3 regions of the Paenibacillus cucumis (ex Kampfer et al. 2016) genome follow, and region 3 is predicted to be linked to each of the others. Evidence: predicted binding sites of a transcription regulator. Region 3 holds the regulator's gene; each other region holds the start of a gene.
What was found. The regulator LexA, encoded in region 3, represses DNA repair genes until DNA is damaged. The targets are predictions, from matches to a motif close to CGAACATATGTTCG.
Positions count from the first base shown of each region.

Region 1: a site for LexA is predicted at 7,680-7,693, ahead of recA (recombinase RecA). Genes of this name have one in related genera too.
Region 2: a site for LexA is predicted at 9,531-9,544, ahead of addB (helicase-exonuclease AddAB subunit AddB). Genes of this name have one in related genera too.

Region 1 is NZ_JACLIC010000041.1:5,795-16,896, reverse strand. Features, by position in the region: gene yfmH (EF-P 5-aminopentanol modification-associated protein YfmH) at 1-1,030, shown strand, start outside; gene ymfI (elongation factor P 5-aminopentanone reductase) at 1,122-1,853, shown strand; gene H7T88_RS22945 (DUF3243 domain-containing protein) at 1,995-2,258, shown strand; gene H7T88_RS22940 (DUF3388 domain-containing protein) at 2,456-3,223, shown strand; gene H7T88_RS22935 (helix-turn-helix domain-containing protein) at 3,290-4,372, shown strand; gene H7T88_RS22930 (hypothetical protein) at 4,446-4,610, shown strand; gene H7T88_RS22925 (YajQ family cyclic di-GMP-binding protein) at 4,760-5,251, shown strand; gene pgsA (CDP-diacylglycerol--glycerol-3-phosphate 3-phosphatidyltransferase) at 5,569-6,156, shown strand; gene H7T88_RS22915 (competence/damage-inducible protein A) at 6,266-7,522, shown strand; gene recA (recombinase RecA) at 7,763-8,827, shown strand; gene H7T88_RS22905 (regulatory protein RecX) at 9,069-9,839, shown strand; gene rny (ribonuclease Y) at 10,151-11,102, shown strand, end outside.
Region 2 is NZ_JACLIC010000023.1:112,812-123,913, reverse strand. Features, by position in the region: gene H7T88_RS13830 (SbcC/MukB-like Walker B domain-containing protein) at 1-310, opposite strand, end outside; gene H7T88_RS13825 (exonuclease SbcCD subunit D) at 307-1,491, opposite strand; gene addA (helicase-exonuclease AddAB subunit AddA) at 1,593-5,966, opposite strand; gene addB (helicase-exonuclease AddAB subunit AddB) at 5,963-9,466, opposite strand; gene H7T88_RS13810 (hypothetical protein) at 9,692-10,357, opposite strand; gene H7T88_RS13805 (class I SAM-dependent rRNA methyltransferase) at 10,635-11,102, opposite strand, start outside.
Region 3 is NZ_JACLIC010000025.1:45,234-56,335, reverse strand. Features, by position in the region: gene H7T88_RS16510 (hypothetical protein) at 1-249, opposite strand, end outside; gene H7T88_RS16505 (DUF896 domain-containing protein) at 382-591, opposite strand; gene H7T88_RS16500 (LysM peptidoglycan-binding domain-containing protein) at 687-1,064, opposite strand; gene lexA (transcriptional repressor LexA) at 1,359-1,985, shown strand; gene H7T88_RS16490 (aldehyde dehydrogenase) at 2,143-3,447, opposite strand; gene H7T88_RS16485 (hypothetical protein) at 3,910-4,095, shown strand; gene glnA (type I glutamate--ammonia ligase) at 4,504-5,832, opposite strand; gene H7T88_RS16475 (MerR family transcriptional regulator) at 5,963-6,376, opposite strand; gene H7T88_RS16470 (methionine gamma-lyase family protein) at 6,459-7,712, opposite strand; gene hflX (GTPase HflX) at 7,799-9,085, opposite strand; gene H7T88_RS16460 (AAA family ATPase) at 9,198-10,169, opposite strand; gene H7T88_RS16455 (ribonuclease FAU-1 family protein) at 10,283-10,846, opposite strand.

The DNA.
Region 1 (11,102 bases), on a different contig from region 3:
TGCTTCTCACGGTGCTTCTGCGAACGCTTTCACAAGTTTTGATCAGACCGTTTATTTGTTTTCAGCAACCGAAAATATGAACGAAAATATACAAACATTAGTTGATTTTGTGCAAAATCCGTACTTTACTGATCAGAACGTCAATAAGGAAAAAGGCATCATTGAACAAGAAATTAATATGTATGCCGATAATCCGGACTGGCGTGTTTATTTCGGGTTGATTGAAGCAATGTATCAAAAACATCCTGTGCATATTGACATTGCGGGCACGGTCCAATCCATTAACACGATCACCAAAGAAACGTTGTATACGTGTTATAACACATTTTATCACCCAAGTAACATGCTCTTGTTTGTTGTCGGCGGTGTTGATCCTGAGCAGGTCATTAGCATGGTTCGTTCCAATCAGGAGCAGAAAAATTTCGAGCCGCAGGGCCCGATTCACCGCTTCTTTGAATCAGAGCCTGAGCAGGTGGGGGAGGCCAGACGAGAGGTCAAATTATCCGTTTCCCTGCCGAAATGTTTGTTTGGATTCAAAGAAACGGATGTTGGACTTACAGGAGAGCCACTTTTGCGCCGGGACACGACCACGCAGCTGATGATGGATCTGTTGTTTGGTTCCAGCACACGTCTGTTTCAGAAGCTTTATGATGAAGATCTGATCTCGGATAGTTTTGGACATGACTATATCAGTTCACCACAATATGCCTTCTCTGCAGTTGGTGGGGATACGAAAGACCCGGATCAATTGTTGAAACGGATACGCCAAGAAGTCGAAGCGATTATGCAAAAAGGATTCGATGCTTCCGATTTTGAACGTGCGCGCAAAAAGAAAATTGGCGGTTATTTGCGCATGCTCAATTCACCGGAAAACATTGCGAATGAATTCACACGTCAGCATTTCCGTGGCGGTGACTTTTTCAATATGATTTCATTGTATGAAACGATTACACTTCAAGATGTGAATCAAAGATTGAAAGAGCATATTCGTTGGGATCAGCTGGCTGTATCACTCGTTGTTAGTCCTTAACCATGGAGAGGGAATAGGACAGCGATCGAAGGGTTCACTAGATTGAGAGTGAAAGTTATGGGGGGAACACATTGTGAAAGCTATAGGGGAAATGACTGTTCTGGTTACCGGGGCAAGCGGAGGCATAGGAGCTGCAATTGCAGAGCGGTTTGCCAGTGTAGGTATGAATGTTGTGTTGCACTACATGAAATCGCATGAAGCAGCCAATGAAGCGGCAAGACGTTGTATGGAGCGAGGAAATGGACGTATCATGACGGTTTCAGCGGATCTTCGCAGCAGGGAACAGATTCAGCGTATGCGGGAAAAATTGGCTGCTCACGAGTTGTTGCCAGATATTCTTGTGAATAACGCTGGTATATCTCACTATGGTTTGCTAGCTGATGTGACAGAGGAAATATGGGATGAAGTGATGGCAATTAATCTGAAAGGTACCTTTCTATGCACACAAGAGATGATGCCACACATGATCTCCCAAAGATACGGTCGAATTATCAATGTGTCGTCCATCTGGGGGCTATCTGGTGCTTCTTGTGAGGTGTTGTATTCCACAACCAAGGGAGGGGTAAATGCCTTCACGAAGGCACTTGCGAAAGAGCTTGCTCCCTCCGGCGTTACGGTGAATGCTGTTGCCCCAGGGGCTGTTCAGACGACGATGTTAGACCACCTGGATCAGAGTGAGTTGAAGATGTTGGAAGAGGAGATCCCTGCGGGACGACTGGCGCAGCCGGACGAGATTTCGTCATTGGTTTATTTTCTCGCGCTACCTGAGTCGGGATATATCAATGGACAGATTATCAGTCCGAATGGGGGCTGGCTCACATAATGCCGTGTTCAAGTTGCAAGTCAGTGCATTGTGAACTTACAGCTTGATTTTAATTTTAAATGCTCGTATATAAAATGTCCCGAAAGCACATATTACAACTGTTGATTTTAAATCTCATGCGTCAGCCAAGGAGGATTTATCATGTCAACAGACAAAACAGTGGTTTCTAACTTCGACACATGGAAGAAGTTCCTGGGTGATCGCGTACTGCAAGCTGAGAGGATGGGGATGAGTGAAGAAACCATCAACAAACTGGCATACGAGATCGGCGACTTTCTGGATGAGAAAGTTGACCCGGCGAACCATTCCAACCGAGCATTGAAGGAACTATGGGATGTCGGCGATGCGGATGAGCGTCGTACGATTGCGTGCCTGATGGTCAAATTGGCCAAACAAAACGCATAAGGCTAGAGATGAAGAGCTCCCGCAAGGGGGCTTTTCTCTAATGATTACAAACGGATTACAGAGCTGTTCTTGTAATTCATTTTCATTTTATATATCATTAACGTGACCCATTTTTAGAAGATGACCCGAAATAGCGTCCAATGGACACGTTCGGATGTTGTCGAATAATGTGGAATAATGCATTACGGGGTGTATATATGGAAACTAAACAATGGTATATGGAATATAAAATACATAAGAACAGACCTGGTCTTTTGGGGGATATCGCCTCCATGCTAGGGATGCTTGAAGTCAATATATTGACCATCAACGGTGTTGAAGGCAAAACACGGGGCATGTTGCTCGAGTCAGATGATGACGAAAAGATTCGTCTGCTGGGAGAGATGCTTGGTAAAGTCAACAGCATTACGGTATCTGCATTGCGTCAACCTAAATTGGTGGATATTCTGGCTGTACGTCACGGTAGGTACATTGACCGGGATTCAGATGATCGCAAAACATTTCGTTTTACTCGGGACGAACTTGGGTTACTCGTTGATTTTTTGGGTGAAGTATTTAAAAGAGAAGGCAATCAGGTCATCGGCTTGCGGGGTATGCCGCGAGTTGGTAAAACAGAGTCAATCATCGCAGGCAGTGTATGTGCCATGAAGCGTTGGACTTTTGTATCTTCTACCCTTCTTCGCCAAACGATACGTAGCCAGATGTCAGAAGATGAGTTAAACCCGAATAATGTATTTATTATCGATGGGATTGTCAGTACGATTCGCTCCAGTGAGCGGCACTATAATCTTTTGCAGGATATCATGTCGATGCCTAGTACGAAAGTGATTGAGCATCCGGATATTTTTGTGCAGGAATCTGAATATGATTATAATGATTTTGATATTATTATTGAATTGCGTAATAATCCTAACGAAGAAATTATTTATGATACGTTTACGGCAAGCTATACCGACGAACTGTAAAGCTCCGTACGGAATCATGGAATAGATCAGCAACAACTGAAGAGTTAAACATAAGGAGGAGATGGCATGTCTGAACTGGGTCAGCAGTTAAGAGAGGCCCGGCTGCAAAAAGGGATGAGTCTCGACGATGTACAGGAAATGACGAAAATTCGCAAGAGGTATTTGGAGGCTATAGAAGCAGGGGACTATAAAGTGTTACCCGGCAGCTTCTATGTGCGTGCATTTATAAAAACCTATGCGGAAACGGTGGGACTTAATGCCGATGAGCTGCTGGAAGGACACAAAAAGGACGTACCTGCGGAAACGGCGGAAGCAACGATGGAGCCGGTAATCCAGAAGCGCTCCAGCCGGCCGGCGGAGCGGAGCAACCGCTGGATGTCTGTTGCTCTGATGTGGACTTTCCCTATTCTGATTATCGTGCTCTTGTATCTGTATATGGCAAACAACAAGGGCGATGACACCAATCCACAAGGGCTGGATGATACAAAGATTACGGACAGTCAAAAACCTGCTAATGACAAACCTGATCAACCATCCGATAACGGGCAAACTGCAACTCCGCCTGCAACCGATTCGGGATCGAATGATATCGGAAAAGGTGATGCTGGCGGAAACGGCGGCGGTAATGAAACGAATGGTCAGACCGACGGAGAAAATAAAGGTCAAACCGATGGACAAACTGACGGACAAACGGATGGACAAACAGGTGAGAACCCAGAGGGAACACCGCCAACCACACCTGGTTCTGTAACTGTTTCTGAAGATGGAAAATCAGGTAATATTACAAACTTTAAAGTTAGCGGAAGCACGGGTCAGCCTGTAACCGTAACGATCAAGGCGACAGGTCATAGTTGGCTTGAAGTGTATAAAGGTGAGAATTCCAGCGGTGAGAAACTCGAGTATGGCAATACTGCTGACGGTGACACGTTCACATTTACATTGGACAGCGCTGGCATGTACATTAAATCCGGTTATGCGGCGGCAACAACAATTGATGTTGGCGGTCAAGTCGTAACGGACGGCAAAGCAACCAACCGCATTCGTCTTAAACTGGATACAGATAGCGCGGCTACTTCCACGGGAACTGAAGGCATGACAGACACAACGACCAGTGGTTCCTCGGAAGGCGGAAGCTCAAGCAACGAATAACCTGGCTAACTGCAGGGGACAATAATCTTGTCTTCAATTGCAGTTAACTTATGGTGAAGTGAGGTGGAAGGCCGTGACAGTCAGCTGGATCGTAACCGGTTTAGGGATCATTGTCAGCCTCCTGGGTTATTACCTGACTCCAAATGCCTGGGGTTACGGAATATTGGGCTTTGGACTTGCGCATATCGTTCTCGGTGTGCTCGATATGTTCAGACAGCCTAACCGTAGCCGGTATTAAGGTAGCTCGACCAGCAAGCATTTTTGGTGACCGAATGGTACTCCAAAAATGCTTTTTTCTATGAGTAAACATGACTAAAATTAGACTTTTGCTTGAAGTTTACTCTATAATGTTACAGAACATATGATTAATTGAAAGGGTGACTTGGTTTGAGTTCAGAAAATTCATTTGATATTGTGTCCAAAATGGACTTGCAAGAATTGACCAATGCCGTTACGCAAACGGAAAAAGAAATTGGTGCTCGTTATGATTTCAAGGGCAGTAAAAGTAGCTTGAAACTGGATAAGGATGCTCTTACGATTGTGTCTGATGATGAGACCAAATTAAAAGCGGTTATTGAAGTTTTACAATCCAAAATGGCAAAGCGTGGGCTTCCGCTGAAAAATATGGATTACGGGAAAGTGGAGCCAGCTTCATCCGGTACAGTTCGCCAGCGTTTGAATTTCAAGCAGGGCATTGATCAAGATGTGGCTAAAAAAATCAATATCCTCATCCGTGATTCCAAACTGAAGGTGAAGAGTCAGATTCAGGGAGACCAGCTTCGGGTGACAGGTAAGAGCAAAAATGATCTGCAATCCGTTATGCAACTTCTTAATGGAGCTAACTTGCCACTAGATCTGCAATATACTAATTTTAAATAAAACTCTTGTACAGAAATGTCTTTTTGACACTGTATTGGTACGTATATTATACTGAATGTGCATTGCTGGCAGTCATGCATCAAGTCCAGTCTTCATCGTTAGCTGACTTTGTGAAAAGCAGTACACTTCTGGAAGTCACCGGAGCGTTTAAAAGCAGTTTTGCGTTTGAGCGGTAGACTTTATTTTTTGCGTTTCTACATAGGCTTTTATGTAAATATAAGTCGACGTTTCAATCGTTCATTTCTTGCTTCAGATGATGAATACGGAATGTAAGATGATTGTTTGAAGTAATGGAGGATACAAAGGGAGGGCGTCTTGTGAATTTACCCAACCGGATTACGCTTGCACGAATTTGCTTAATCCCTTTTTTGATGGTGTTTCTGCTCGTGGATTTTCCGTTTTATCCAGAGCCGTTACATCTCGGGAGCTTTACGCTTCCGTATAATCAGTTAATTGCTGCTTTTATTTTTATCGTTGCTGCAAGCACGGATGGAATAGACGGCTATCTTGCAAGGAAAAACAATATGGTCACCAATCTGGGCAAACTGCTTGATCCTCTGGCAGACAAGCTTCTGGTTACCGCTGTTTTGATTTCATTGGTTCAAATGGGTAAGCTGGATTCATGGATTGCAGTCGTTATTATCAGCCGTGAATTTGCCGTGACCGGCCTACGTCAGATTGCCTTGTTGGACGGTTCGGTTGTAGCTGCGAGTGCTTGGGGTAAACTGAAAACAGTAGTACAGATTGTAGCCATTGTTTTGCTACTGCTGAACAATTTCCCCTTCTCATACACGGGTATTCACGTCGATGAAATTGCGGTATATGTAGCGGCTCTGATCACCATCTGGTCTGGAATTGACTACTTTATCAAAAACAAAAACTTGCTTCATTTATCAAAAGCGTAATGATTTAAGCTGAATCGGGTAATGATGAAAGACTCATTGGGTCAAAGGGCAATAGGAACTCATCCTATTGCCCTTTGACTACTCCACATATGTACAGGAGGAAGCCAAAATGAAGGCAGAGATTATTGCAGTTGGGACAGAGTTACTACTGGGACAGATCGTAAATACCAATGCCAGATACCTTTCCCGTGAACTTGCTGCAATGGGGATTGACGTATATTTTCAAACGGTAGTTGGAGATAATCAGAATCGGCTTAGTGAAGCGATACGCATCGCGCAGGGCCGTGCAGACATTATTTTATTTTCTGGAGGCATCGGTCCAACGCAGGATGATTTGACTAAAGACGCACTGGCTGCAGTGTTGAATCGGAAGTTGCATATTGACCGTATGGCTATGGATAAAATTGAAAGTTTCTTCCGCGATCGGAATGTGGAAATGACGGAAAATAATCGGCGCCAAGCCATTGTGCTTGAGGGTGGAACCCCTCTGGCGAATGAAACCGGACTTGCTGCAGGAAACGCGATTGCGGATAACGATAAATATTATGTTGTTATGCCTGGGCCACCTAAAGAATTGATTCCAATGTTCGAGCAGGAAGTCAAACCTTGGTTGCTTCAGCATGCTCTTACAGAAGAAATGCCGATTTATTCACGAATGTTGAAATTCGCAGGCATTGGAGAATCTGCTCTGGAGGACCGTTTGCTTGACTTGATTGACGGACAGACAGACCCTACGATTGCTCCTTACGCGAGTGAGGGAGAAGTAACCGTACGTGTGTCTACCAAGGCTCCGAGCGAAGGAGAAGCCAAGCTAAAGCTGGATGCGATGGAAGTGCAGATTCGTGAGCGTTTATCTGAACATCTCTACGCTAACGAGGATGTGCCTATAGAGTACACGATTGTTACAATGATGTCTGATATGGGGCTGACCCTGAGCGCGGCTGAAAGCTGCACAGGAGGGCTTGTGATGCAGAGCTTAACTTCGGTGCCTGGAAGTGCCTCGATGTTAAAAGGTGGCATTGTATGTTACTCTAATGAGATCAAAGAAAAGCTGTTAAATGTGCCTCACAGTTACCTGGAGGGTGAAGATGCACCAGGTGCCGTTAGCCCAGAGGTGGCAAAAGTGCTTGCAGAGCAGATCCGTATGATCGGGGATGCTGATTTTGGATTGGCGATTACCGGAGTAGCCGGTCCGGGATATTCGGAACGTAAACCACCAGGCCTCGTGTTTATCGCTTTGGCTGAGCGTGGGAAGGATACGGAGATTCATGAACTCCGGATTAACGGTAACCGGGAAACGGTTCGCATTCGCTCGGCAAAAGCCATTCTGTATCGGTTATGGCAAAAGTTAGTCGCTATTGATTGATGATTACGCAGGCAGATTGCATTTGCATAATTGAGGAAGTATAATGATTGTAGACGGAAGAACCGTAAAATGTGGCTTTACAGCCTTGTTTACGGTTCTTTTTCTGTTTTTTCATCGATTTTCATGAGGAAGAGGCGCCTCGGCCTGAACAAAAAAACGAATGTATGTTCGAAAAAAAGCTTGGCAAACGAGTTAAAACAAGGTATCATTATATTATAAACAGTAAAGGGTGTGAGTTTATTGTCAGACCGTCGTGCCGCGCTTGATATGGCGCTCCGTCAAATAGAGAAGCAATTTGGTAAAGGTTCCATCATGAAATTGGGTGAGTCAACTCACATGAATGTGGAAATTATTCCCAGCGGATCTTTGGCTTTGGATATTGCATTAGGAACAGGCGGCTTGCCGAAAGGCCGTATTGTTGAAATATATGGACCTGAATCTTCAGGTAAAACAACTGTGGCATTGCATGCCATTGCTGAAGTCCAACGTGTAGGTGGACAAGCTGCGTTTATCGATGCTGAGCATGCGCTTGATCCGAATTATGCAAGCAAACTGGGCGTTAACATTGATGAATTGCTCTTGTCACAACCGGATACAGGTGAGCAAGGATTGGAAATCGCCGAGGCTCTTGTACGAAGTGGTGCAGTAGACATCATTGTTATTGACTCGGTAGCAGCGCTTGTACCAAAAGCGGAGATTGAAGGAGAGATGGGAGATTCTCACGTTGGTCTGCAGGCTCGTTTGATGTCTCAGGCACTCCGTAAATTGTCCGGTGCAATCAGTAAATCTAAAACGATTGCCATCTTCATCAACCAGCTTCGTGAGAAAGTTGGTGTTATGTTTGGTAATCCGGAAACGACACCAGGTGGCCGTGCATTAAAGTTCTATTCCACGGTTCGCCTAGATGTACGCCGTATTGAGAGTATCAAATCGGGAAATGACATTACAGGTAACCGTACCCGTATTAAAGTTGTTAAAAACAAAGTGGCACCTCCGTTCAAACAAGCGGAAGTTGACATTATGTATGGTGAAGGTATTTCCAAAGAGGGAAGTATCATCGATATCGGTACAGAGCTGGATATCGTTAACAAAAGCGGTGCTTGGTATTCGTATGAAGGTGAACGTTTAGGCCAAGGTCGTGAGAATGCGAAACAGTTTATGAAAGAACACAAGGAAATTGCGGATGTGATTGAGCAGAAAATCCGTGAAGCCAGCAATTTGACAACAGCTGTTCCTGCACCAACAAGTGAAGAGCAAGAAAAAGAAGCGGCTGAGGAACAGGAATTATTCGAAATTAATGAGTAATTTCTTCTGTGCGGGAAGGCTTTGATCTTCTGTCACAGTATGAACTTTGTATTGAGCGACTGCTAATGCTTAGCTAGCTAAATAGGATTGGTTTTTCGCGATGCTAACAGCCTCTGTCCATTCCGGACAGGGGCTGTTAGCATCTATGCCATATGTGGCCTGAATGAAAATCAAATAAGAGGATTAGCTGAGGAAGTCTTTTTTTACCCTAAAACACAAACAAGGGAGCGTGAGGATCACAGTGAAACGTCGCCAATATCAGCAGGAATATGATGCACATGATGATGACGAAGAGTTGCAAGAAGAAGCAGAACTAAACGCCGTCTCCCAATTTCCAGACGATGAAGAACTTATCATCACCAGAGTAGAGCGGACGAAGAGTCGTGAAGCACGCTACCGGATTTCATTTGGTCACTATTCGCTTACGGTTCTGGAAGATGTGATGATTAAGTACAGGATGACACGTGGCAACATTTTTATGAAGAAAGATCTGGAGGAAATCATTATTGCGGATGAACGCCAGAGGACATACGTGCAGTCACTGCGTTTTTTGGAGTTTAAGCAGCGGACACGTCATGAATTGCGGCAAAAGCTAAAGCAAAAGGAGTTCGCGGCACCGATTATTGAAGAGGTCCTAGATCGGCTTGAGCAAGAAAAGCTTGTCGATGATGACCTGTTTGCCAAGGAATGGACAAGACAGCGTATGGAGGGGCAGCGGAAGGGAAAACTGTGGATAAGGCAAGAATTGCGTCAAAAAGGAATTACAAATGAACTTATTGCGGAGGTACTGGATGATGTTAGTGCAGATGCAGAATTCGACACGGCATTAACAGCTGGCCGTAAGAAGTGGAAACAAGTTCGAGGAGACGTGCAGGAGAAGAAACGTAAAACGTTCCCGTACTTGATGCGACGCGGTTTTAGCATGGATCTGGTGCGCCGAGTCATGAATCGTTTAATGGAAGAGGATGGGGCAGAAGATGCCAAAGAGGATGAAGCATTGTTATGGGACTAGACGAGGAGACTAACAATACTGCATTCTCTTGACAATTTCTTTCGTCAAATACTAAAATGGACATGAGTCTGTAAGAAATGGACAACCCTTTTTCCTTCCAAAAAAGCGGTTTCGGTTTCTTCAGATTTAGTCCATTCCTGATTATGGGTTCACTGGAAACAGTGGATAGTACATGTAATCATGTACATGTGAAATGAAAATCGGCGGGGGATCGCCGTGAGTATTCGTTATTCCCAAACATATGTAAGGCATGAAAACAGAAAAGTTGACCCAAGGAGTGCCTTGGAGGAACCAACGAGGAGGTGAACAGTATGGATATTGCTATCACGATCATTCTCGTTGTGGCCGCGCTCGTTATTGGGTTCGGAGTCGGATATTTTATTCGCAAATCTCTTGCAGAGGCTAAAATCTCTAGTGCGGAACAAGCTGCCGTACAAATCGTGGAGAACGCGAAAAAAGAGGCAGAGGCACTGAAGAAAGAAACGGTGCTGGAAGCGAAGGATGAGATTCATCGCATTCGCGCCGAAGCTGAAAAGGACACTCGTGAACGTCGGAACGAAATTCAACGACAAGAGAGACGATTGTTGCAAAAAGAAGAGTCGCTGGATAAAAAATTGGAATCACTCGAACGTAAAGAAGAGCAAGTGGCTAACAAAGAGAAACGTATCGATGAAACACAGCAACAGATCGAAATGATCTACAAAAACCAGGTGACGGAGCTTGAACGAATCTCCAATCTCACGATGGAAGACGCACGCAGTATCATACTGTCCAACGTAGAACAGGAAGTTCGTCATGAGACGGCTCAAATGATCAAGGACATTGAACAGCAAGCGAAGGAAGAAGCGGACAAAAAGTCCCGCGAGATCATTACACTCGCCATCCAACGTTGTGCGGCTGACCATGTAGCGGAGACAACGGTATCCGTTGTAACGCTGCCTAATGAAGAAATGAAAGGCCGGATTATCGGTCGTGAAGGACGTAACATCCGTGCGCTTGAAACCCTTACCGGGATTGACCTCATTATCGATGATACGCCAGAAGCTGTTATTCTGTCGGGCTTTGACCCGATTCGCCGTGAGATTGCCCGGACGGCACTGGAAAAACTGGTGGCGGATGGACGGATTCACCCGGCACGTATTGAAGAAATGGTGGAGAAATCACGTAAAGAAGTGGATGAGCGTATCCGTGAATACGGTGAACAAGCTACCTTTGAAGTGGGCGTGCATGGTCTGCACCCAGATCTCATCAAAATTCTGGGCC
Region 2 (11,102 bases), on a different contig from region 3:
ACACTTCATTGTTACGCTTAAAACGCCGTTCGACCCGAAATCTACGAGTTCCCGCTGCCGAAGCAAGCTCAAATGTAAAAGCAACCGATAGCGAATCTTCAGCATGATTCATAATGCCTTGTGTACCATTGACTGCCCGTTCCACCTTGCCATACATGGCAAGGGTGATCGCATCAAGCAAAGAAGATTTTCCGCTACCGGTAGGGCCGAAAATACCAAACAAACCTGTTTCGGTCAGTACCGTAAAATCAATCTCCTGCATCTCACGATAACTTTGTAGCCCGGCGACTTTCAATAAAATCGGTCTCATCGGCCTTCGACCTCCTCACGCACGCCTGGCTCATCTTCATCGACCAGCTCCAGGAAAAGCTGTACCAGACTATCTTCTGGTAGGGCTCCACCCGTTTGGCGCTGGTAAAACTTGCGAAAAAGTTCATGCACAGGCAGTTCTGAACGCTGTTCTATGAACCCTGCGGCCTCCATCTCCGGATATACTGGACGAATATGGATAATGCCCTCATGAGCTTTACGCAACTGCTGAATCTCTTTTAGAGACATTGCATCCTCCAACCAGACCTGCATATCAATGTATGCCTGTGAGTCACGCCCCTCGTCCAGCCAACGGTACACTTCAGCCAGACCGCCTCTCGCCTTCCAAGTCGCAAGTTGCTTACCTGAGGTAAGCAATACTTCTTCTACTTGTGCAACTCCGCCTGGCGTAAGATCAACCATTGTAACGGATTTGCTCTGCCCTGCTTCCGAGAAGCTGTACGCCAGGGGAGAACCACTATACCGAATCACACCGTCCCCTTTGACGGCTTGCGCACGATGGAGATGTCCCAGAGCCGTGTATTGAGCCCCTATAGACAGGGAAGAAGGATCTACAGTGTACGCTCCCCCCACCTGGATAGGCCGTTCAGAGTCGCTCTCTACTCCGCCTAGTACATATATATGACTCATAGCGAGATTCACTGTATCCGGACGAAAGGAAGAAGCCAATCGTTGCATTAACATCCCTACTCTGCGGCTGTATGCTTGACGTAGTACATTTTCGTCACCATCTGTAGTTAACAGCTCATTTAATCTCGCTTCTGATGGATAGGGCAAAGCCGCAATATGTGCTGTCTCCCCGGTTCGACGAGTATGAACAGTCACAGCCTCTGACACCGGTGTGCCTACTAACGTAATTCCTTGTCTGTTCACAAGCGGAGTTACCGAGGCTACACGTTCGGGTTGATCGTGGTTGCCTGCAATGACAACAAGTGGCCTGCCGTTTTCAGTCAAACGTGCTGCCGCCTCATAAAACAGCTGTTCCGCCGACGCAGGCGGATTTACCGAATCGTACACATCTCCAGCCATCAAAATGGCATCAGCCTGCTGATCGTCGGCTAGTTTGACGAGTTCATCGACGAAATCCTCCTGTTCACGAAGCCGGCTTCGTCCCTCCAGTGTTTTCCCCAGATGCCAGTCTCCCGTATGCAAGATACGCATCGTCCGCTCCACCTCTTTCCACTACATCTTCTATCATTACATCTCTCGCCCGTCGCTCATTGAACAAGAGGTATTCAAAACACAAAAACTCTCTAAACCTTTTATAATTTAACCGCATGACCGCCATCGAAAAAATAAAGCCACATGTGGTCGACTTGGCGACCCAATATATCTTCAATTGCCCGTTTATACAGCCGTAGCTGGAAACGATAGTTTTCAACCAGAGGTTCCACTCCTCCGCGATGTTCAAGCACTCGATCCGTCTTGTAATCTAGCAGAACAAGTTCACCATCAACCTCATAGAGACAGTCAATAATCCCCCTGACGAGCACCGTTTCATCCTGCAGCACAGCCTGTACTCTATCGTTTTCACTGTGTATCTCCTGCTCCTCGTTTGGCCGTAACCCACGAATCCATTCCTCAGGAGATTGATCTGCCGGGAGACCATACGTGAACGGGATTTCCCTTCGAATCCACGCCGCACGCAACATTTCCATTCCTGGTTGTGTATCAAAAAAAGCAATCAGTTCACTTCGTTCAATCGCCTCTGCTTGATAAGGAAGCAATATTTGAATCGCCAGCAGGCGCGAAATCGTCTCATCAACAATCGCTTCATCCACAACAGATCCGTCTACAGGGAGATGCTGCATGAGCGTGTGGTACACCGTTCCCCGTTCTGTTCCTGTCAGTTGCCGCTCTCCCATGAATTTGGGACGACGCAAGTGTAGTTTGAACGAAGCTTGTGTCGCTGGACTCGTCTTACTATCATTGCTTCCATTCCACTTACTATCACTGCCTCCAGTCCAAGCTTGCTCCTGCAGCTCTTCTATAACGGGGTATGAAGTATCCTCCTGCGTCGATAACAGACTCTTGATTTCGGTTACCGAGGTGCTCGCCGCCACTTGTGAAGCTGATTCATACGGATATGTCCAGGAAAGCCGCTTATCTATCTCCCGTACAAGCGCATTTTGAGCATTAACATCCAGAACCCCTTCACTGTTCGCTTTTAGATCCACTAGTTCATCCGTCTTCTGATCTGCCGTTACCGATTCAATCTCTGAAACCGGATTGGCTTGTACGCCCTCGGTATGATCGATCACTTCTGTCGATGGGTTTAATCTGACGGGTTTCGCCGCATGCAGAGCAGCCAATCGTTCTCTCCGCAATCCAGTTAATTCATCTTCTTCACGCTCCACAAGGTCGGCGTGTTGCTGGAGAGATACCCGATCCGCAGCAACCACGGATATGCTCCAGCATGATTCATCACTCGCAAGGCAAGCCGCATAAGAATCACGATCACCTGCAAGCTCACGCAACACCGCGGCGTCCCGGTGTCTGATCAGAGCTGGCCCGATCCAATCCAGATAATTTCGTCCCGCAGCAAGCAGATAATCGGGTAGCGCAAGCTCTGGACTGTCTTTAACCTGTGACCAGGTTTGTGCCTTTTTGGCAGCGTCCTTCACGGTGCCTACCAGCACCATCTTTTCTTTTGGACGGGTTAAAGCCACATACAGCACTCGCATTTCTTCAGCCAGCAGTTCAAACTGAGCACGGCGACGAATAGCCAGATTGGCTAATGTAGGATAGGCCACCCTGTTGTCACGATCCACAAACCTCGGGCCAAAGCCAAGTTCCTTGTGCATCAGAAACGGTGCATGCAGATCTTGTTGATTAAACATTTTGGAGATACCGCCAACAAACACAATCGGGAACTCCAACCCTTTGCTTCGATGGATTGTCATAATTCGGACCGCATTATCCTGTTCCCCTGAACCGCTGGCTACGGTGCCTAAGTCCCCGCCATTTTCCCGTAGTCGTGAGACATATGTCAGGAACCGGAACAGCCCGCGGTTTGCAGTTGCTTCCTCATACTGACGCGCCCGATCATACAGAGCCTTCAGATTACTTTGACGCTGCTGCCCACCAGGAAGCCCGCCAACCCAATCCAAATATCCGGTTTCCCTATAAATGCGCCAGATCAGCTCACTTAAACTGCCTTGTCTTGCCTCGAGTCTCCACTGTTCCAACTGACGCATGAAATGAATGAGTTTCTGTTGCAACTGCGAGTGCGCGAGTTCTTTTCCTTCTTTTCCACCCGTAAAGCCTGCCTCTTGTTCACTCGCTTCCGTGTGCAGATCAACTCCCGAATCAACATTCATCTCCGCAGTAACGGCTGATTGGCGCTGAGCCTGTTCGATTTCTGACCAGCCTTCTGGCCACTGCATCTGAACCAAATCGTCCACATTCGAACCCTGTCCAGGCTGAGAACGTTGACCAGTCATATCGGAGGCACTTCTCCACTCTCCTGTAGCAGAGATAACGGCATCATAGAAGGACTGTCTTTTATCCCCCAGACGAATCTGAGCAAGCTCTTCTTCATCTAACCCAACCATGGGAGAACGAAGTACGGAGGCCAGAGGAATATCCTGTCTTGGATTGTCCACAAGCTGCAACAGAGATAACATCACTTCCACTTCCGTAGCTTGAAAATATCCCTTGCTCTGCTCTCCACCTGCAGGGATACCCTGCTGTCTGAATTCCTCAATCATCAGCGGTGCCCACATCAGCGTGGAACGCAACAAAATAACAATGTCTCCATAACGTGCCGGACGCATCGTTTGCAAAGCCTTGTCATACACACTCAGCGCAGGCTTGTCTGTCTCTCCGACCATCTCTCGGATACGCCCTGCGATGGCGCGCGCTTCCAATTGAGCCGTTTCGAGTTCGGCACTCTCCAGTTCTGCAACTGCGGTTGCATCCACACCGTCTTCCGTACCTTCCGATACATCGATTCCGCTGCCTTGGCGATCAATTAACACAAGCTCAGGTGTGTAGGCCTCACTTCCAAGTGTATCTGTTGGAAAGGAAGCCCCGTAAGCCAGCTGAGCTCGTTCATCATAAGCGATCTCAGCGACCCCTTCATTCATCAACTGTCTGAATATGACGTTGACGGAATGCACCACTTCGGCACGACTACGGAAATTGCGGGCAAGGTCGATTCGTTTCCCTGTTCCCGTTGCTATACCCGTTCTTGTACCACTCTCTTCGTTATCACCTGTATCCACATGAACACTCGGAGTATAGTTACGATATTTGTTCATGAACAGACCCGGTTCAGCCAAGCGGAAACGGTATATGCTCTGTTTAACATCACCAACCATAAATCGATTACCTGGATTTTCTCTGGAGATTAGCCTAACGATATCCTCCTGAACCGTGTTGGTATCCTGGTATTCGTCGAGCAACACTTCATCAAAACATGCACGATATTCCATCGCCGCATCTGACGGCATTGAATGTTCAGGGGTCGAATCCTCATGGCGCAAAATGTGCAGACAATAGTGCTCCAGATCGTTAAAATCCACTTGTCCGCGTTCCTGCTTCGCCTGAAGATACCGTTCGCCAAAGGTGCTAACTAGACGGGAAAGCTCCTGCATCAGCGGCGCAGCTTGTTCCAACTCCTGCCAAAAGGAGAATGCACTCCTGCCAAAAAGTGAACCTTTCAGATCGGCAACAGCCTTTTTGGCCGTTTCCCGCAACTCCTTCACCTGTTCCTGTAGCCCAGGGTCGGTCTGATCTTTTTTACAAGGCTTCAATTTGCCAAATGCAGCTGGCTGGAACACCTCAGGCAACCTATCCCAAGGCATGACCTCAACAGCGGATAAAAGCTCTTCAACCATCGCCAAATCCTCTTTGAGTGTCTCCGCATAAGGTGCAGGACCCTCCGGTTGCAACGAAATCTGAACCCCTTGCCGCAACAAACCCGCCGCCCCGCTCAAAGCGAGAGTCGCATCCCGTAAAATGCTCTGTACCCATGCAGATTGCCCCAGTGCCTCTACACTTTCCACCTGAAAAGCTTCAGCCGTCTCCATCAGCCAGTGATCTGGCCAGGAATGGCTTCGCGAGAAATCGTATAAACGCTGCACTAGCCGGTGCATTGCATCATCATTTCGCTCTCCACTGAACCAGTCCACCAGTTCGCGGAATGTACTGCCCTCGTCTTCTTCGCTATACTTCTCCTCGAACAACTCCTCCAACAATTCCTGACGAAGCATCTCAGCCTCATTTTCATTCAGAATTCGAAAAGCCGGATTTAGCGGAATCTGCTGATAATACCTGCGAATGACTTCCATACAGAAGGAGTGCAGCGTTGTAATGGATGCTCGTCCAAGCAACGACAACTGCCTGCGCAAATGCTCCTCCTCCGGTTGCTCCTCAAGCGCACGCTCCAGCGCTTCGCGAATACGCTGTTTCATCTCGGCCGCCGCCGCCTTCGTGAATGTGGCTACCAGCAAGCGGTTCACGCTGAATCCTTGGGAAGGGTCTGCGATTTTGCGAATAATCCGCTCCACCAGAACAGCCGTTTTTCCCGATCCTGCAGCCGCGGCGACCAGAATATCTTCTCCATGTTCAGCAATGGCGCTCCACTGATCATCACTCCAGAAGCTGCCTTCCGGTTTAGGCATATGCATCATAACGTTTCCCCTTCCTTGCTGTGAGACAACATATCCCAAACTTGCTGTTTGCCCGGTTTGGACAGCAGTTTATAGTCGTTCCCCTCAATATTTTCATCAAACTGACAGAGTGATTTGTATGAACAGAACGTACAGGCGATCTCCTGCTGTATCCGATACGGTTCAATGGCTGTATCTCCATCTGTAATACGAGTTCCAATCTCACGAATATTGCCGCGAACAGCAGCAAGCAGCGTATCCCATTGTTCTGGCGTCGCGACAGCAGCACTGCTATAAAAGCTGCCATCTGCTTTTAATGCCACCGGAATAATGGCGGAATGTCCTTTATCAAGGGTATTATCCATTTGAGCAACAGCATCACGGTCAGCGAGCAGCAAACCCTTCATTTTAAAACGTTTCAGAAGTTCTTGTTCTGCCTGTTCCGATGTCATGCCGTTTGCGGATTGCAATAGTGGATTATGCACATGGAAATAGAGGGTGCCTCCTGGCATCGCCGTTTCCCCTAACCACTCTTCAGCAGCGCTAAGCAACACCTCCAGATAGGTGAGCATTTGCAATGATAGCCCGTAATAGACTTCATGAAGCTTGAGATCGGTCTGACTTGATTTGTAGTCAATTACTCTTAACAACAGACCGTTCTCTCCTTCAGCGACATCCACGCGGTCGATCCGGCCGACAATCTCCAGTACACACCCATTCTCCAGTTCAAAACGCAACGGCGGCAAAGGTTTCCCTGGACCAAAATCCAGCTCCAATCCAATCGGTTCAAAACTACCGCGTCTGGACTGTTCGCCCAAAATAACGGATGCCCGGCTGACGATATCTTTTAATTTGCGGAAGATATACCCATAACGCTTTGTGCTAAGCAAAATTTCTCCTTGGAGTTGCGGAGCGATCTGCTCCACCGTCTGCTCGGCTTCCTGGCGACATTGTTCGGGTGTCAGACTGCCCCAGCTCCGATTTTCCTCACGCAGGCGCATCGCCAGTTGACTCAGTGCAGCATGGAATAGTTGCCCGATATCCGGAGCTTGGAGGCGATATAATTGCCGATCCTTCAGCTTCAGTCCATGTGATGCAAAATGAGAGAATGGACAGGCTACAAACCGCTCCATCCGTGAAACACTCGTTCTCACCTCCGTACCGTACAGCCTGCGGCTGGTCGAAGTATCCAGTCGCCGCGCACGGTTACGATAAAAGACAGAACCCAGCAACCGCTCCAGCTGAGGACGACTCGCTTCCCGGTTCACATGCCAATTGTAGACGGCCCACCATATTTCAGGAATGTCTTCTCCTCTACGCCATCTGCGCAATTGTCCAATCAGCATGGAGAGGCTTTGTTCTGGATGAATCGCGTAAGAGAGGTGCACGGATTCCAGATCCGAGACGGGCGGCTGAGCAAGCAAAGGCTGCTCTTGCAATCCAAACATTTTGCGTACATGGCGCACAATCTCGGAAGGGAGTAACGACTTACCCTCATCATCTGCGACAGGATAGCTCAGCCATAACTGCTTGCTGGCAGCGGTCAGAGCGGTATAGATGAGAAAACGTTCATCCAGCATCAGTCTCGTTGCACCAGGTCCCAGACCCATACCTCTCTCTGTCAGCAACAATCTTTCCTGCTCCGTTAGTACTCCGTTGTCCTGAGGGATCGCTGGCAATTCCCCATCAACCGCCCCAAGAATAAATACATATTTCATATCACGCAGACGAGTACGATCCATCGAACCAAACAGCACCTGGTCAAGGGCCGGGGGAACAAGCCCCAGCTTGAGCTCAGTCAGTCCCGTCTCCATCATGCCCGCAAACAAAGTGATGTCCAGGCGTTCATTGCCCATCATATCGACCATCTGGTCAAGAAGATCCAACACGGCCCCCCACATTTGACGATGCTCTCTAGAACGCTCCGGGTCTCCCTGCGCCTTGGCTTCAGCAGACATCTGATCCAGCTTATGCGCAATATCTGCATCCTCTAACAGTCTGAATAATGCCTCACACTGAGCAGTAGCCGTTTTTGCTTTTTTCATTCGTTTCTCAAACGTGCCGAGTGCCGACGTAATCAAGGTTCTGCAGCTTTCCATCAGCGATAACACCGCATCTCGTCCTCGGCTTCGTTCTTCCTGTGCATTATCCTCCAGTGAGAGACTCGGCACATATTTCCACGGCTTTCCATCGTTCCACCGATATCCATGAATACCGCAAGCAAGCACGTAGTTCTCCAGCTGATCCATATCCTCACGCGTGATGGAGCCATCGAGCGGAAGCAGCAGATCTGTCTTGACACAGCGAAAAACATCCTCATAACGCCAGTTACGGCGGACGATATCTAATGCAGCACGAATAAATTCGGATAATGGATGATGTAACTCACTTCGTCTTCGGTCCAGAAAGACCGGAACATCATAATCCCTGAATAACGGTTCCGCAATATCAGCATAGGTCTCCAATCCGCGAACCAATACCGCCATATCCCGATATCTTGCTCCTTCTTCTTGGGTTAGGCGACGCATCTCACGTAGTGCACCCTCCAGCTCTGCCCGGCGATTCTCCGCAGCCATCAAGCGTATACCTGAATCCTCACCCTGACTTCTCCAGCGAATACGCCGATCAAAACCGGCCTCCAGATGGGCAAGCCCCGGCCGCTCCTTGAATCTCGGCAAGACTTCATCATGGAGAACAGTTGTATCGGCAGACACACCCAAATGTTCAGCCATTCCTTTGAGACGCCCATATGCACTTGCCGTTGGATAAAATAATTCAAGTTCCCCAGGGAGCACACCTTGTTCGTACGTGCGATCAAGCGTCAGGGAAATCGTTACTGACGAAGCTTGTAACATGAGCTGTCCTATTACACTCATCTCCTGCGGAGTGAATCCATGGAATCCGTCAATCCAGACCTCGGCCCCCTGCAACCATGTACTTTCTGGCAAACGACCTGTCAGTTCATTCAGTGTATCTTCATCATCTATATATAAATCCGCCAATTCCTTCTCATAATCATGGTAGATCAGATTCAAATCATGGAGCTTATCCTCCAAAATAGGTGAGGCCGATGCGATGCTCCATGTTGCAAGCCCTTCTTCGAGTGCCGAAGCATGAACTTCATAACGTTTAAACTCACTATATAAATTAGTCAATTCCCCGATAAAGCCAAGCTGGCTTCCTGAAGCAGCAAACAGTCTCAGTTCTTCTTTCCTACGCTGAATGACTTTATATAAAAGCATCTTTTTGCCCTCGGCTCCGATCGGAACGCGAGCAGAACCGCCAGCCTCCTGCATGACGCGATAAGCCAGACGACGAAATCCAAGAACTTCGGCACGCATCGTACCTTTGATATCTCCCGAAGATACCAACGCCTGCTCTGTCCGGAACGAGCTTTGTTCGGGAACGAGTAAAATCAACGGTTTTCCTTGGGGCTCCTGTCTAAGCAGAGATGTGATTTCTCGGGTAATCAGTGTGCTCTTACCACTGCCTGCCCGGCCAATAACAAAGCGTACGGACATGTGTCATCCTCCAAACTGCACGTACAAGATTTTAATTTCCAGTATACCATACCTTCTCCGCTTCGGAACATACGTTTGCCATGATCCACCTAATAAGAACACAATATGGCTATTAAAAAGAGCCGCCGCCTGTTCAATACAGCCAGCAGCTCCCTATGGATTGACGTTTATTACCAAACTCGGTGACAGATACGCCTAGTATTTGTTTTCAAGTTTACAATTTCGTTAAATGAATTCATGCTCTACAGCCTTCTGTAAGGCCTCGAAAAAATCCCGGTTTCTCTGGCTATATCCAGGCTTATTCAAAATCTCAAATGTACGTTCGATCCCCTTTTGCACTAATGCCTGATCATTGGTTAGCAATCCGTAGCTTAAAATCGTTACGCAACAGTTAAAAAGATCACCCGTAGGCCAGTGATGCGGTCGTTTGGTCAAATATTCATCAACAGCAACAGCTTGATCTATGCGCGGCAGCAAATACTTGCTTTCAGCTTCTTTGAATCTGTCTGCTGTTTGCTGGGCCGCTTCTTGTATATTTTCAGAGGAAACAAGAACAGAATGTTTTTGCTGTGTATACCTTTCAACACTATTGCCGAAGCCGACCGGAGCATTTGAGATCAACGTTATTTGATGCTTTTCAAGAAAAGTACGTAAACGTTCAGTGGCAGCTTCATAACGGCAGGCCATGATTGTATATACAGCATACGGCGGTTTTGAATGACCAAGATGGCTATGTAAGCTCCAAACTACACCCGGCTTAACATTTTTTTTGAACGTATAGTCCGTCGGGCTGGAATCAGCCTCTCTATGTTCTACATACCCTTCCGGTGCAATGAATTTCCCCAATTCAGTATAAAATTGTTTTCGAATACCTTCTTTTAGATTTCGCATGTCAATATACGCCTGCTACGTCTATAATTACGCGTTTCAAATAACATACCCGTAACCATAGCGAGCAGACCTCCTCCTTTTTCGAAATTAAATCCTTCGGTTGTTAACCTAGATATAAACGAGTCAGGACGAAGAGTGAACGCTGTTCCTTTTCGACCAATAATATAAGCTACTCGCCAAGACCAAGCTTTTTCTCATAATAAAATACCCTATAAGATGGACTTTTTAAAGTGTCTATCTCACAGGGTACATGTGTCATTCTATAAATAGAGTATTCTTAATTTTTTTTGCTTCTCACTTCAAAAATAGCGAATTTCAGGTAATGCCCTTCATCTACGCCCAAAATTTGCGGGTGATCCTTACCGGCTGCTTTCCAGTCGATTAAACGTAATACCTTACCTGCATCTTCAGCTGCATCCGCAATCGTTTCCAGGAAGAGGTCAGGACGCATGTGGTAGGAACAGCTTGCGGTTACCAAATATCCTCCCTCGTTGACCAATTTCATGCCCTGCAAGTTGATATCCTTGTAGCCGCGGCATGCCCCTTTGACAGCTGATTTTGTTTTGGCAAAGGCAGGTGGATCAAGGATAACGACATCAAACGTTTTTCCAGCACTGGACAACGCTTTGGAAGTATCTACCTTTTGCTCAGATGCTCGTGCTCGCGCATTGCGCTCATCAAGTCCTTTGACTTGCTCACGCAGATATTGAAAAGCGTCGGCTACCACGAATTCGACCCGATCCGT
Region 3 (11,102 bases):
GACAGCCAAAAATACATAGAGCAGCATTGTGACCCAATCCCAGGTTGTCATCGGTGCTTTCACTAAAAAAGTACTCATGAACAGATACAAGAACGCTAAACCAATTAAAAAGATAGGGAACAAAAGGCTTCTGCCTTTGTAAACATCCTCACCTGGATTACCTGTAATTGGTTGACCGCTTTTTTTACGTTGCTGATTCAATTGCTTCGAATTTTTCCGAACCGTTCTCTCGAACGAACGCCGTGACATGTGAATCCCCCTTATGTGTCTTGTATCGGCTTACATAATTATACTGCAAACCGATGTTCCCCCTTATAGTAAGCATCCCCAGCTAACATGAAGAAACCTAAATATCATAACGATATGTTTAGGTTTCGTAAATTAATGTTTGAGTTTGCCTTGGTGGCCTTGGCCCTTGTCGTCGTCAACAATCTCAATTGAATCGAGTTGCTGTCTGAAGTTGCTACGAATGTTACCTAGGTAAATTTCTCTCAATTTGGCACGTTCAGCAAGTTCTTCCTCTGATAGTCCAGTGGATTTCTGCTTGCGAGCCAATTCGTTAATACGTGCTACCAGACTATCTATATCCAAGTTTGTCCCCTCCAAAAATACAAAGTCATATTAACTTTGACATGAGAAAGGCGGCTTGTCAAGTTAGTACGCGCCAACCTGCATAGATGCGCACTCTATTTAACAAACTGAGGTAAAATTAGAACTTGTCCTGTCTGGATTGTTGCTGATTCAAGTTGATTCACTTTTTTGATTGCTTCTATATATACACGCGTATCCATCGACGTTGGTTTATGTTCCAAAGAAATACTCCACAATGTTTCTCCCTGTGATACAGCAATCTTACCACCAGGTAGTAGATCATTCTCGTTACCAGCAAAGACAGTTAGCACTGTACTACATCCAATAAATATAATTAATGAAGCAATTGCCAGCTTAATCAATCCCTTAGAGAACTTAAGACGTGTCATGAACGTTCTGAATTGCCCTATATTAGACTTTAAAGCTTCTGAATTTACTGGTTTATAAATGCTCTGATACGTAGAATATCTCATTTGTCCCCGCCTCCAAACGTTTGTTCCTATCTCTTGGAATCAATATAACACGAACATTTGTTTTGTTCAAGACTTTTTTAGAACAATTGTTCGCTCTTTTTTCGACATTAAAACATCTTCTTTCGTATTGGAAATTCTTGCGTAGTGAACAATTAAACTCTCTTTTCAAAAAAACTAATGAGTCTGAATCGAAAAAAGTAGAAATAATATGATTTCTTTAGAACTTATGTTTGTACGAACGGAGGTTCTATGTTATAATTTTCCCAAACGTTACTAAAATGGGGTTGATACGGTATGTCGAAGATATCCAGCAGGCAACAGGCTATCCTGGAGTTTATACGAAATGAAGTCCGTTTGAAGGGGTATCCTCCTTCCGTAAGAGAAATTGGCGAAGCCGTTGGACTGGCTTCCAGTTCCACAGTGCATGGACATTTGGATCGTTTGGAGAAGAAAGGGTTAATCAGACGTGACCCAACCAAACCAAGAGCGATTGAATTGTTAAGCCAGGAAGAGTCTGAGCATTCTCATCAGTTCGCCCACAGCGTTGCACGAATTCCGGTCGTGGGTAAAGTAACAGCTGGTGTGCCGATTACGGCAACAGAAAATATTGAAGACTACTTCCCACTTCCTACACATTATGTAGGAGAACAGAAAGTATTTATGCTTTCCGTTGTTGGGGACAGTATGATTGAAGCCGGTATTGTTAATGGAGACTATGTAATCGTTCGTCAGCAACAAACCGCTGATAATGGTGACATTGTCGTTGCCATGACTGAGGACGATGAAGCAACAGTGAAGACTTTTTATAAGGAAAAGGATCACATTCGCCTTCAACCGGAAAATGCTACATTAGAACCGTTGCGGTTGAAACACGTTAGTATTCTAGGCAAGGTCATTGGTCTTTTCCGCGATATTCATTAATGCATATTGGTTTATTAAATTGCTAATACGTTCTACCCGATAGAATACGAAAGAGGTTGCCCTGATCAACAGGACAACCTCTTTCTTTTACTCTAATAATTGGGGCATATCATTTACTAACCAACTACTCTAATAAGTGCATGCGCTGAACAAGAGATTATTTAGTGCGTTTAAGAATGCTTTTGTGATGCGAGAATACTTCAAAACTCTGTTGTCCATGGTAAGAACCCATACCGCTCTCTCCCACACCCCCAAATGGCAAATAATGCGAGGTCATGTGAGATAGAGTCTCATTAATACAGCCTCCACCAAAAGAAACCTGATTTAATACCTGCTCCTGTACAGCTTCATTTTCAGTAAATAAATACAAAGCGAGTGGTTTAGGCCGCCGAGCGATTTCATCGAGCATTGGATTCAAATCACGATACGTAAATACGGGCAGAATAGGTCCAAAGATCTCTTCCTGCATTACTGGTGAATCCCAATCGATATCGCCAAGAACAGTCGGTTCAATCATAAGCTGATCCCGATTCGAACGCCCTCCCATTAAAGTTTTGCCATTCGTAAGGAAAGCATTCAAACGATCAAAGTTACGTGTGTTAACGATATGAGGAAAATCCTTATTTTGCATCACATCATCCCCAAATTTATCGCGAACCTCGGCTCTGATTTCCTCGATGAGTTGATCATGTACCTGTTCATCTACTACTAAATAGTCCGGTGCAACACAGGTTTGCCCTGCATTCAGAAATTTACCGCGCACAAGACGTTGTGCTGCCAGTTTCAGATCAGCATCCCGATGCACAATGGCTGGACTTTTACCGCCTAACTCTAACGTCACTGGAGTTAAGTGCTCTGCTGCAGCTTTCATGACAATACGACCGACCCCCGTACTGCCTGTAAAGAAAATATAATCGAATTTCTCATTAAGCAGTGCTGTACTCGTTTCAACCTCTCCTTCCATAACAGCAATGTACTCCTCAGGGTATATGTCCTGGATAAGATCGTTAATTAAACGAGACGTCGCTGGTGTAAGCTCAGAAGGTTTGATCACAGCACAGTTCCCTGCAGCAATTGCACCGATTAGCGGCCCAAACGCCAGTTGGAACGGATAATTCCAAGGCGCAATAATCAGAGCAACTCCATAAGGCTCAGGGTAAATCGTACTAGCCGCGTCTGGCATTGCAGAGCTCGTTGGAACGTTACGTGGTGTAGCCCATTCACGCAGATGTTCCAGCGTGTAATCCAATTCACCCAATACAATGCGAATCTCCGAGCCATATCCTTCAGCCTCTGATTTATTGAGATCAGCACGAAGCGCATCCAGAATACGTTGCTGGTACTTCTCGATCCCTTCTTTCAAGTTTTGCAAAGCCTGAATCCGATACTCCACTTGTTTAGTCTGTCCTGTATTAAAAAACGTACGTTGTGTAGTCACAAGTTGTTTCGCTTGGTGTTCCAAAAATATCATCTCCAATTAATTTATAAAAATTATATTGTCCAAAATCAAATTAATTATATCTTTTATATATGAAACTATCAACATAGTTTTGAAACAAGACAGATGTCAAAAGACAAAATAAGTGGAAAGCATGACGCATACTTCTTTATTTTTTCAGCGATTGCTTGTATGTTCTTGACTCTTTTATGAATTTTTCAGACATAGAATTTATCATATTTCTGACTCTCCATGTTCTTATTTGAGTTTAGTTTTCATTTAGAGATTTCACAATAATATAACTATTTACTTTGCACAAATATAAATTTTTGGACTTTCTTATTTTATCTTCATATATGTTTGGATGTGATCTGAGGATAAATATAGTAAACAATGTGACAAATTATATTATTTTACATTTAATAATATGGTAGTTTTAAAGAGTAAAGTTTTACCAATTCATTACAAATATTAGGAGGTATTTGTATGAAAAAGAAAATGTATTCACTTGGAGCTTTAACTGTTATTGTGGCAATCGTCGCTGTTCCAACATCATTTGCTGCCGCTTTCACCTTCTTCTCAAGATTCATTAACTTCACAAAGTATTACGATTCAGGCAACACAGAAATATGTAAGATACTCAAAAGTAGGCCAACCTGGTCAGTGGTATAGTGGCTATACTTATGATGTAATCTATAGTGATGGCGCTTGTGATATTGGCCCTGATTTTTTGGTGACTCCTATTCGACCTGGGCTCACAGTTGTAAGTGCAAACCATGGTAGTTATATCATCCTTTTTAAGTTTCATGTAAGCTATTAACGAACAAAACAAACAAAATGGGGTTATTTTAATGCCCCTGTGTCGAGTTTATTAAAATAGAGTAGCTACTGCTAGAAAGCCCTCAATAGAGTAAATTAAATGCAAGAATAGCGCTCCCATGAGGAGCGCTATTCTTGCATTTTTCCTGCATCTTATTGGATGCGGGCATTTTGTGGGCACTCACCTTTTAGTTCATCCAGAAATTATTTATCCCCAAAAAGAAAAACCCCTCACGCCAGGTGGCGCAAGGGATTCGGGGATTAGTACAACGTGATATATTGATCGCGTTCCCATTGGTGGACTTGTGTTCTGTACATATCCCACTCAATTTCTTTCAGCTCGTAGAAGTGAGCCAGGGCGTGGTCGCCGAGAGCATCACAGATGACTTCGCTGCGGATCAATTCGTTCAATGCTTCTTTCAGGTCAGCTGGCAAGCTAGGAATGCCTTCTTCCACACGCTCTTCTTCTGACATGATGTAGATGTTACGGTCGATCGGAGCTGGTAAGGAAAGCTCACGTTTGATTCCGTCCAGACCTGCTTTCAATAAAACAGCCAAAGCGAGGTAAGGGTTAGCAGCTGGGTCCGGGTTACGAACCTCAACACGAGTACTCAGACCACGTGAAGCTGGAATACGGATCATTGGGCTACGGTTACTTGCAGACCATGCTACGTAACATGGTGCTTCGTAACCTGGCACAAGACGTTTGTATGAGTTCACAGTCGGGTTCGTGATTGCTGCAAACGCACGTGCATGCTTCAGCGTTCCAGCCATGAAGTGACGTGCAGTTTTGCTCAGGCCCAGTTCGTCCGACTCGTCAACAAATGCGTTCTCATTGCCACGGAACAAGGATTGGTTACAGTGCATACCGGAACCGTTCATACCGAACAATGGTTTTGGCATAAACGTAGCATGTAATCCATGCTGACGTGCAATCGTTTTAACAACGAGTTTGAAGGTTTGGATCTGGTCTGCCGCTTTCAATGCATCCGCATATTTGAAGTCGATCTCATGCTGACCAGGAGCTACCTCGTGGTGAGAAGCTTCGATTTCAAAGCCCATTTCTTCAAGTGTAATAACGATATCACGACGACAGTTTTCACCAAGATCTGTTGGTGCAAGGTCGAAATATCCACCTTGGTCATTCAGTTCGTTTGTTGGATTTCCTTTTTCATCCGTTTTGAACAAGAAGAATTCTGGTTCAGGACCAACGTTAAAGGAAGTGAATCCCATTTCTTCGGCTTCCTTCAGGTTTCGCTTCAAGATGCCACGTGGATCACCTGGGAATGGGTTGCCGTCTGGCAGATATACGTCACAGATCAAACGCGCGACGCGATTATCGGATACCCATGGGAAAATAAGCCAAGAGTCAAGATCCGGATAGAGGTACATGTCGGATTCTTCGATACGAACATAACCTTCAATGGAAGAACCATCAAACATCATTTTGTTATCCAAAGCCTTCGTTAACTGGCTTACAGGAATCTCAACGTTTTTAATCGCTCCCAGCAAGTCGGTGAATTGCAATCGAACGAATCGTACGTTTTCTTCTTTGGAGATGCGGAGAATGTCTTCTTTTGTATAACTCATGATTCCTCTCCCTTTCTTATCTGCGTATTTGGCTTGCATGTTATATTTGTACATTAGAATGTTCCACGGGTCAAGGAGTCTGACATCAGAAGTTTGAAATTTACCTTACCCGCCTCGTTAGGTGAACCGATTATTTTTTATTAAAAAAACGAGAAAGTTCACCTTGGATGAGAGATACTTGGCCTGGTCTTTTGCCTGACACCAGCTGTTGCTTCAGCAAGCGGTGCAGTTGCGTATCGGACAGCTCTCTACGTTTAACTTCCGTATCTGGCGTAATCACCGTTGCCTCTTCAGACTCTTTTGAGACAGGATTCATCACTTGCTTGATGCCAGCAATGTTAACTCCTTTTTCAATCAGAGCTTTAATCTCTAGCAATCTCTCAACATCGTTAAAGGAAAACAAACGCTGATTCCCTGAAGTTCTTGCAGGAACAATGAGACTATGCTGCTCATAATAACGAATCTGTCTCGCGGACAGGTCGGTAAGTTTCATTACGATACCGATCGGGAATAAGGCCATATTTCTGCGAATCTCGTCGCCCATGTTCATCAACCTTCCAGTCATCTATTCTTGACCCTATTGTACATTTAGTTGTTACAAAGTGTCAATGACATGTTAGATAAACTCACAATAATTTACGATCTTTCATCGCTTGTAATGCCATCAAAACGCCATATTTAACATGAGAGTAAGTCAACCCACCTTGCATATAACCGATAAAAGGCTCTCGAATCGGTGCGTCGGCGGATAACTCCAAGCTTCCTCCTTGGATAAACGTACCTGCCGCCATAATGACAGGATGCTCATATCCAGGCATATCCCAAGGCTCAGGCACAACATGGCTATCAACAGCTGCTGCCTGCTGAATGCCTTGCACAAAAGCAATTAGATGCTCCGCAGAGCTGAATTGCACCGCCTGAATCAGGTCGGTACGCGGCTCATCCCACGCAGGCTTCGTTACAAATCCGGATGCAGCAAACATCGCCGCAGCAAAAATACTTCCTTTAATCGCTTGACCAACAATGGTCGGAGCCATGTAAAGTCCTTGGTAGATGCCTCGTGTTGTCCCCAGCATAGCACCCACCTCACCCCCAATACCAGGTGCAGTCAAGCGATACGCTGCCAGTTGTACATACTTCTCTTTACCACATATGTATCCTCCGGTTTCTGCTAACCCACCACCAGGATTTTTAATCAACGAACCTGCCATCAAGTCCACACCTACTTCCGTAGGTTCGCGTTCTTCAGTAAATTCGCCGTAACAATTATCCACAAACACGATAACGTCTGGTTTCAACGATTTAACACGTGCCACCATATCTGCAATCTCCTCAATTGTAAACGAAGAACGCCAGTCGTAACCGCGTGAGCGCTGAATGCCTATAACCTTCGTTGCTGGCGTAATAGACTTTTCCACCGCTCCCCAATCCACTTGCCCTGCGTTTGTGAGTTCAGTTTCAGCATAGCCAACCCCAAAATCACGGAGAGACCCTGTTCCATCCCCAGGCTTGCCGATCACTTTATGTAATGTGTCATAGGGCTTACCTGTGATGTACAACAGATTGTCTCCTGGCCGCAATACGCCGAACAGGGCCGTACTTATCGTGTGTGTTCCTGAGGCAAAATGAGGACGCACCAGTGCAGTTTCTGCACCAAACACATCCGCATACACCTCATCAAGCACCTCACGTCCACGGTCGTTATAGGCATACCCCGTTGAGCCCGCAAAATGATAATCACTTACTTTTCTGCGCTGAAAGGCATCGATAACTTTCCATTGATTGTGATCTACAATACGATCAACCTGATGAAGTTGTCCCTCGATCTGACGTTCCACCTGATGTTGAAGTTCTAGAATAGTTGAATCAAACCTTGCCATCTTGCTTCATTCCCCTTTTATAGCACGAAACTGACGCATTCGAATCAATTCTCGTGTCAACTTATCACATTAATATGTCATGAATATTACAGTTCAATGAAATCTTCGAGTAAATATGCAAACTTCTCATATTCACCTTTTTGCAGCTCGACTTGATAGATAACATCGTTCTCATCATATTCCGTTCCTACAACGTCTCCGATTTTATAGAGTACAGATGTCAGATCCCCACGTTCCGCCGGAATACGGAATCGCTTCGTATCGCCTGTCAGTTCCGCTTGAATCAGTTCACGAACCTTGATCAAATCTGATTCATCAAGTGCACTTATTTTAATATGCTTTTTATCCAAAGGAAGCATCTGTAGTTGTTCCGGCGTGCAGGCATCTTTTTTGTTATACAGAACAAGCTGAGGCTTGTCCCCTGCACCAAGTTGCTGCAAAATGGTATGAACTGTGCTCATCTGATCGTCACGCATTTCGGATGAAGCGTCTACAACATGTAAAATCAGATCAGCCTCATTCACTTCTTCCAATGTCGCGCGGAAAGCCGCAACCAAATCGTGAGGTAAATTTTGAATAAAACCAACGGTATCCGTCAGTACAATTTCTTTACCACTCGGTAGCTCCATTGTACGTGATGTTGGATCGAGCGTAGCAAAAAGTTGATCCTGAATATATACATCCGCTGCGGTTAACTGCTTCAACAATGTTGATTTACCTGCATTTGTGTAACCTACTAAAGCAACTTGAATAATCCCAGTTTTTTTACGACGCTCTCTGTGCAGTTTACGATGACGTGTGACTTCCTCGAGGTGACGCTTTAGATCATCGATCCGTCCCCGGATGTGACGACGGTCTGTCTCCAGCTTGCTCTCACCTGGGCCTCTTGTCCCGATGCCGCCCCCAAGTCGTGACAAGTTTTTACCATGCCCCGATAAACGCGGCAACAAGTAGCTATGTTGCGCCAGTTCTACCTGAATGATCCCTTCCCGTGTACTGGCACGTTGCGCAAAGATATCCAAAATAAGCTGTGTACGGTCAATAATTTTCAGATCCAAAGCCTCTTCCAGATTTCGAACCTGAGCGCCAGACAACTCCTGATCAAAAATAGCTGTCGTTGCTCCCAGCTCGTCTGCAACCAAACGCAGTTCTTCCACTTTACCTTTACCAATGAACCATTTCGTGTCCCTTGTTTCCCGGTTCTGGGTTAATACACTGAGAACTTCAACGCCTGCGGTTTCAGCCAGCTTCACAAGTTCCTGTAATGAATACTCATGATTAATGCCTGAACGCTTCACTTCATCGGTAACCAGACTGACCAATATTGCGCGGTCTTTTTTGGTTGTATCTGTATCGTGCGTGCCCATTGTCATATATATACCAACTCCCCTGCTCCGTATAAATACATTAAACCACGAAATGCCCGTGGCATGGTTAAAGCCGAACCGGTTAGCCCGGCCGGCTCTGTTAAAAGGTTATTATCGCTTACTTTCGTTCAAACTTCAAATCTTCTGTACGAATAGTCATGAGCTCCAGCTTACCCGGACTTCCATCCGAGTACTGCTCCAGCAAACGAACAGCCTGATGCCGGATTGATCTCTCGATTGCATTCCTTACATACCTGGCGTTACTGAACGCGTGCAACGAATCATTCTTCTCCTGAAGAAGATGTTGCTTTAACTTGAGTATGGTCTGAGGCATCAAAATATAATCACGCTCTTTGGCCATAATCTCAGAGATTTGGATCAACTGGTCAATCGTATAGTCTGGAAATTCAACCTGAATCGGAAAGCGAGAAGGTAAACCTGGATTCGTTTGTAGAAAAAAATCAATTTCTTCCGAGTATCCCGCCAAGATCAGAATAAACTGGTTTTTATGGTCCTCCATTGATTTTACAAGTGTATCGATCGCTTCCTTGCCAAAATCTTTCTCCCCGCCGCGAGCCAGACTGTACGCCTCATCGATAAACAAAATGCCTCCAAGGGCTTTCTTAACCAAATCTCTGGTCTTCTGAGCCGTATGACCAATATATTCCCCCACAAGGTCAGCACGTTCCACTTCAATAAGATGTCCTTTGTTCAGCACGCCCATCTTCTGAAACATTTTGGCTACGATTCTGGCTACCGTGGTTTTGCCCGTTCCGGGGTTGCCTTTAAAGATCATATGATACACGTGTGCACCACTTAGCAGACCTGCCTCGGAGCGCATCTGCGCAATCTGAAGAAATGCATAAATTTCGAACACCAAATCTTTGATATTTTCGAGTCCCACCAGTTGCTCAAGTTCACCCTGAATCTCCTGAAAATGCGCATGTTTTGTTAAACTTTTAGCCGCTTGTACCGAGAGTGCTTCATCTTTAGCGAGTATTTGAGGTTCCTGGTTACGTAGTACCACATTAATTTGCCTGGATGGTCTGCCTCCCGGTTGCCCTCCTGCAGCCATGACCCGTCCGTTCATTCGCCATCACCTCTATTTTATCGGGCTGATCTCTCCTGATTATTAATGTATTCTATCAGGTGTCCAGATATTAGAAGGATGTACAAGAAAAGTTCTGGTCAGAAAAATTCGTTTTAGACCTGGATGTTTTTGCGAAACTCCCCATTCTCAAATAACGTTTGTCTGTGCTTCAGTGATAACTGAAAGTATGGGAACACATGAGCATCAATGGCATGGAGCAGCTCCTTCGCCGTTTTGTTCGCGAGATCATAATCTCCGGTTGTAATATGTTTCCGTGACAAGGCATCCTCAAGCTCATCCTCATCCAGCAAAAAGATCTCTCCGTCCTTCAGCACAACAACGTCCAAGTAGAGGTCATCAAACCAAGGAACACCCTGATCGGTAATTCCCTGGCTACGGCAAGTATCGATGTACCACTCTACAATTTGCTGCTGATCATCAAACATGGCTGTAACAACAAAGTGTTCTCCCTTCGGATAGTACTGTAGCCAGGAGTATCCCTTGTCAGCAATACAGAAGGTTGTACCTCCATACGTCTTCCACAAGGGTTCTTTTAAATCCTGTATGGTGTACAGCGTAATGTAACCTGTGAAAATTTTGGACTGAACGAACCGGCATGTAAATTGTCGGTTCGTAATCCGGCGCCAGTTTGCGCGATCCCCGAATTTCCGTTTCATACGAACCCCTCTTTGCCGACTGCAGATCTATGATCTGCATTTTGGATTGGTGAACATTTATACGTCTACTAGAGAACAAGTGCTATGAATCTGCTCTATACAACGTATTACGAATAGCTACAGCTTACCATATTTAAAGGATACACTCAAAACTAAGCTTGTTATGTTGCTATTCATGGTTCACATGATCTTGGATATCGAATTGTAACCTTCCTTTTGTTCATACAAAACAAAAACTGCTTCACCGGCGAACCGG